Linked DNA regions of Peribacillus simplex NBRC 15720 = DSM 1321. The protein of the gene in region 2 interacts with the protein of the main gene of each other region in a pairwise test. Links are inferred from orthologs where the notes say so. Each region holds a gene or a part of one and is shown on either strand. Other genes may lie near its edges.

What was found.
Region 1: the proteins of recA (region 2) and BS1321_RS20835 interact in binary tests that used the Bacillus subtilis proteins (3 or more experiments, as listed by UniProt). The link is inferred for Peribacillus simplex NBRC 15720 = DSM 1321 from one-to-one orthologs.

What each region holds. Positions count from the first base shown.
Region 1 is NZ_CP017704.1:4,317,930-4,321,005, forward strand. What follows is about bases 212-2,949. They hold BS1321_RS20835 (YveK family protein), read left to right. Parts: upstream 212-1,109; coding sequence 1,110-1,790; downstream 1,791-2,949. Other genes in these bases: BS1321_RS20830 (helix-turn-helix domain-containing protein), read right to left, coding at 337-636; BS1321_RS20840 (CpsD/CapB family tyrosine-protein kinase), read left to right, coding at 1,819-2,505; BS1321_RS20845 (tyrosine-protein phosphatase), read left to right, coding at 2,704-2,949. Also shown: BS1321_RS20825 (SGNH/GDSL hydrolase family protein), read left to right, coding at 1-88; more of BS1321_RS20845, read left to right, coding at 2,950-3,076. UniProt on the Bacillus subtilis protein: Required for YwqD kinase activity. May bring YwqD and its substrates into contact. Probably involved in the regulation of capsular polysaccharide biosynthesis.
Region 2 is NZ_CP017704.1:857,024-860,239, reverse strand. What follows is about bases 210-3,087. They hold recA (recombinase RecA), read left to right. Parts: upstream 210-1,064; coding sequence 1,065-2,111; downstream 2,112-3,087. Other genes in these bases: rny (ribonuclease Y), read left to right, coding at 2,457-3,087; BS1321_RS03905 (competence/damage-inducible protein A), read left to right, coding at 210-717. Outside these bases: more of BS1321_RS03905, read left to right, coding at 1-209; more of rny, read left to right, coding at 3,088-3,216. UniProt on the Bacillus subtilis protein: Multifunctional protein involved in homologous recombination, DNA repair and competence.

The DNA.
Region 1 (3,076 bases), 3.5 Mb from region 2 along the record:
TAGTAAAATGGAGTATAGTTTAGGGTTGAATTATTTGGATTATATTCAAGCTTTCGAGCAGGTCATCAAAACGAATAAATGGGCATAAATGAATAGTAAAGAGGGATAGAAAAGAAGCTAAAGAGAAAGAATAGGAGATTGGCTGATATACTGACTAATGTTAACATCCATCCTAATTACCAAGGGCATTACATATGGTTCGAGGCGATTGAGGAATATTTTAAAAAGTAATAAAAGGGGGAAAAGTAGCTATATCCACTTTTCTCCTTTTAAAGTTTACTCTTTGCATTTGCACCTAAAGAAAGCGGTATCATAATTTCTCAATCCTTAAAGACATCACTTTCTATCTTGAATAAATTCGCGCATTTCCTCTTTCGATATTCCTGAACCCATAATATCCTGCATAATTTCCATCCACTCTTCATCCATGCCCTTGTCTGCTTGTTCATTCAATAGAGCATCGACCTTAATACAAAGGATTCTAGCGATTTTTTCCAAAACTAAAATAGTAGGGTTTGTTTGAAGGTTTCTTTCCAGTGAGCTTATATAGGATTTGGCAACGCCGGATTTTGCGGAGAGTTCACTAATTGACATATTCCTTTCTTCCCTAAGCAATTTAACTCGGTAACCTATCATATAGACCACACCTAACCATTAATATGAAAATTATATACTCATTTAAACTATTACTTTTAGTTTACACATTTTCCTTTCATTTTTAATGATAACTAGGCACTAAAATACTTGACACAATTATATGTATAAACGGATTTTCCGGTTTTGGTAGGCATTTAGTTAGGTTATTTCTAGAAAATATTGTTAAATAACAAAAAGACCTAACAAATTATGGCAATGGGTGTATACTAAGGATTAATAAAATTGCTGGTGAAAATATTCTGGAAAACGGGGTATTTAATGTGATTAATACAATATAAAAATTAACAATTATTACCTTTGTATTACTATTTTCTTTTTTGTAAAATTACTTTGGCATTTGAAAAGTATTCTTTGATTGTAATTTCCATGTAAATTTCCTTGAAAATACATAAAAACTAGGTAATATTATGGTATAATGCAATAGGTCATTTTTAACATATCAGGAGGATGAAATGGAAGAAACTATTAGTATTAAAGATATTTTTAAAACATTAAAGAAACGTTGGAAGCTAATCATGCTGCTGACATTGATTGCCGCTCTGATTAGTGGAACAATTTCTTATTTCTTATTAACACCCGTTTATCAATCTTCAACACAGATTCTCGTTAATCAGAAACAATCTGGGAACCAATTGGACTCGAATCAAATACGATCTAATATCGACATGATCAATACATACAGTGTGATCATAAAAAGCCCTGCCATATTGGAGAAGGTCATTGATGAGCTTGAACTAGACCAAAGCGTAGATCAACTTAGTCAAAAAATTACGATTAACAGTCAAGAAAATTCGCAAGTCTTCTCATTAACGGTTCAGGATAGTAATCCGGCCAAGGCAGTTAAGATTGCCAACACGGTTTCTTCAATTTTTCAGAAGGAAATCAAAGATATTATGAAAGTAGACAATGTTAGCATACTTGCTAAGGCAGAAATTAAGGAGAATCCTTCGCCTGTAAAACCTAATCCATTATTGAATATCGCTATTGCAGTTGTGGTGGGATTGATGGCTGGAATAGGCTTGGCATTCCTACTAGAGTATTTGGACAATACGATTAAGGACGAGGATGATATAGAGAGACTCCTTGACTTACCATTACTTGGATCTATTCAAAAAATATCGCAACATAAATAAAGAACATTCAGTGGCATTAAGAAAGGAAGTGGGATTTTTGAGAAGTAAAGATGAAAAACAAGTGAATTTAATTGCGCAGAATAATCCTAAATCGCCTATTACTGAACAATATCGATTAATTAGGACAAACATACAGTTCTCTTCAGTAGATAAAGAAATCAAAACCATTGTGGTTACTTCATCAGAGCCTAATGATGGGAAATCGACTACAGCTGCCAACCTAGCGATTGTGCTTGCTCAAGAAGAGAAAAAAGTATTACTTGTGGATGCGGACTTAAGGAAACCATCGGTTCATTATGCTTTTAACCTTAGTAATATACATGGACTTACAAGCGTATTGACAAAGAAAATGGACTTAAGAAAAACTATCTTGAATTCAAATGTTTCAAATTTAGACATTTTAACAAGTGGGCCGATACCACCTAATCCTTCAGAGTTATTAAATTCTAAAGCGATAGAGACAGCCATTGATGAACTAAAAGAAATCTATGATTATATCATTTTTGATACTCCGCCCGTTCTGGTAGTGCCGGATTCCCAGATTGTAGCTAATAAATGTGATGGGGTGATCATGGTAGTGGCAAGCGGCAAGACAAACAAACAAAGTGCAGTAAAAGCAAAGGACCTTTTAATGAAAGCTAACACATCCTTGCTGGGAGTCGTTTTGAATGGCGTTGGGACGGATAACAGCAATTATTATTACTATAAATCTTAATCGAAATAATACAATTTTCGACAAAATAACACCCTGTTTAATGGGAGTTTTATATGCTACTATTAATCGGGGTATTAATTCCTATCTGATTTCTCTGTGATTAAGGCTAATATCCTATTTATTTAAAAAGGAAGTGTGTGAAATTTGATCGACATACATTGTCACATTCTCCCGGGAGTTGATGATGGATCCGCGGACATGGAGGAGAGCTTCAACATGGCAAAAAAAGCTGTAGAAGCAGGGATCACCCATTTATTTGCCACGCCACATCACTTAAATGAGAAATATGTAAATGTTAAGAGTGACATCATGGATCGTGTTGTGAGGTTAAATGAGAGTTTTCAACAAGAAAATATTCCTCTTACCATTCATCCCGGACAAGAAGTAAGAATACACCGGGACATATTCACTTCACTTGAAAAGGAAGAAATCCTAACTCTGGACGATAACGGTATGTATTTGCTGCTAGAGCTCCCGTCGGGAAAAGTCCCTACATACACACAAGAAGTGATTTATGAGCTGCTGCTTAAAGGAATAACACCGATTATTGTACATCCTGAGAGAAATAAGG
Region 2 (3,216 bases):
GAAAAGCATGAACGGATCGATTCCAAGGTTCTTCGGTTCTACGGTATAGGTGAAGCCGAACTGGAAACGGTGATTGAAGATCTCCTTGTCAATCAAACGAATCCGACAATTGCTCCGCTGGCAGCCGAAGGGGAAGTGACGTTAAGGATCACTGCTAAAGACTCTTCTAAAGAAAAATGCGAGGAGCTTATTTTAGAAGCGGAAAAAGAAATTCTCAGCAGGGTCGGCAAGTTCCATTATGGAAGTGATAATACTTCGCTAATAAAGGAACTTGTAAAAGAATTAACGGTCCGCAAGCTTTCAATCGCGGCAGCTGAAAGCTTGACCGGAGGGATGTTCCAAGAACAGCTGACAACCATCCCGGGTGCCGGTAAAGTCTTCAAAGGCGGAATTGTCTGCTATACGAATGATGCGAAGTCGAATGTCCTCGGCGTCAGTGATGATACGATATCTGAGCATGGGGTGGTCAGCGGTGAGTGTGCAATGGAAATGGCCTCTAATGTCCGGAGCAAGCTCGATGCGGATGTAGGCATAAGCTTTACGGGTGTTGCAGGGCCGGATGAACAAGAAGGCAAGCCTGTAGGGACAGTATTTATTGGCATTTCCTATCGGGATGGGAACACTCATTTCAAGGAGTTGAATCTTTCCGGAAGCAGGGCGCAAAACCGTATTCGGAGTGTGAAGTACGGCTGTCACTACCTATTAAGGGATTTATAAACGCTAAAAGCAGAGCTTTTTACAGCTCTGCTTTTTATTTGGTTTGAGAAGTTTGTTTCTTGAAAAATAGGGAAAAAAGAAAAAAGTTAATTCAATGAAAATGTTTTTTTTAGGGAGTAAGTGAAAGGAAATGGAGATTTCCTTAAGATAAAACGCTTTTTTACAAAGAATATCCCGAAAGAAAAAAACGAATGAATGTTCGACTTTTTGCTTGGCAAAATAGTAAAAAGAGTATATAGTAAAGATAGGTTTTGAGACAGGATACAAACCTTGATCTCAAATAATTGCTAACGTAAGTACAACTTTAATCGGACAGCCGATTATTTGAATATAGAGGAGGAAATTGAGTGAGTGATCGTCAAGCGGCTTTAGATATGGCGTTAAAACAAATTGAAAAACAATTTGGTAAAGGTTCCATTATGAAACTTGGGGAACAGTCTGATCGTAGAATTTCAACGATTTCAAGCGGTTCTTTAGCATTGGACGTAGCATTGGGAGTGGGCGGATATCCAAGAGGCCGGGTCATTGAGATATATGGACCTGAAAGCTCCGGTAAAACGACTGTTGCATTACATGCTATTGCAGAAGTACAAAAGACTGGCGGCACGGCTGCATTCATTGATGCCGAACATGCCTTAGATCCAGCATATTCAGAAAAACTTGGTGTGAATATCGATGAGTTACTGCTTTCACAGCCTGATACGGGTGAACAAGCCTTAGAGATCGCTGAAGCGTTAGTTCGAAGTGGAGCGGTGGATATCATTGTCATTGACTCGGTGGCAGCACTTGTTCCTAAAGCTGAAATCGAAGGCGAAATGGGAGATTCCCATATGGGTCTTCAAGCCCGGATGATGTCTCAGGCACTAAGAAAACTGTCTGGTGCCATTAATAAATCAAATACCATTGCCATTTTCATTAACCAAGTCCGTGAAAAAATCGGTGTTATGTTTGGGAATCCTGAAACGACTCCGGGAGGCCGGGCATTGAAGTTCTATTCAACTGTTCGTCTGGAAGTGCGCCGTGCGGAACAACTAAAACAAGGAAATGAAATTGTCGGTAATAAAACCAAAATCAAAGTTGTAAAAAACAAGGTTGCTCCACCATTCCGTCAAGCGGAAGTTGACATTATGTATGGTCAAGGGATTTCCCAGGAAGGTGAAATCATCGATATGGGTGCAGATCTTGATATCGTCCTTAAAAGCGGCTCGTGGTATTCATACAATGAAGAGCGTGTCGGACAAGGCCGCGAAAATGCGAAGCTGTTCTTGAAAGAAAATCAGGATATCGCTAAGGAAATTTCTCAGAAAATCAGAGATCACTATAATCTCGATGGAGAGCATGAATTACCACCAGAAGAAAATGAACCAGAAGAGCATTTTGAATTGCTTGATTAATGGTATGGCCTAAGCTTGTTCGCTTAGGCCTTTTCTATATATTTTGAGAAAAGTGCGAAATTTTAAGAGGATTAAATGGCATTGAAATCAGATTTACAGACTTCTTCCATAATGAATGCTGTACATTATGATGGTTAATATTAAGAAAACTTGAATAATCATTGATACATAAGGGACAAACGCTTGACAATAAAAATTCTCAACTATACAATTAATATGTATATTTTACAATTTTTCAAACTAAAATTTTGAAAATTAAGTGCTGTATATTGAATTTATGTGCAATGTACTTGCCGACAGTTCAACATTTTATGTAAAAAGTTCATAGCAAGGGGAGGTGAAACGATGGAACCCATGACAATCATCTTCACTTTGCTTGGCCTAATCGTCGGTGCAGTTGTTGGTTATTTTATTCACAAATCAAAATTTGAGAGTAAAATAGCAGGGGCAAAGGGCTCTGCAGAACACATCCTTGAGGATGCAAAACGTGAAGCGGAAGCACTTAAGAAAGAAGCCTTGTTGGAAGCAAAAGATGAAATTCATAAAGTTCGTGCCGATTCGGATCGGGAAGCCCGTGAAAGAAGGAACGAATTACAAAAACAAGAAAATCGGTTATTGCAAAGAGAAGAGAATCTGGACCGCAAGGATGAAACGTTAGACAAACGTGAAAGCCTTTTGGAGAAAAAAGAAGATTCTCTAAACCAAAGACAACAGCATATTGAAGAGATGGAAAGCAAAGTGGACGAGACGGTTCGTAAGCAGCAAACAGAGCTTGAACGTGTTTCCGGTTTAACTCGTGAAGAAGCTAAAGCAATCATTATAGACCGAATGGAAAACGAGCTGGCTCACGATGTAGCGCTTATGATTAAAGAAAGTGATACCCGTGCCAAAGAAGAAGCTGATAAAAAAGCAAAAGAAGTCCTTTCTCTTGCCATTCAGCGTTGTGCGGCTGATCATGTTGCAGAAACCACCGTTTCTGTAGTAAATCTTCCAAACGATGAAATGAAAGGACGGATAATCGGACGTGAAGGACGAAATATCCGAACGTTAGAAACGCTAACAGGTATTGACCTTATTATTGATGATACTCCTGAAGCTGTCATTT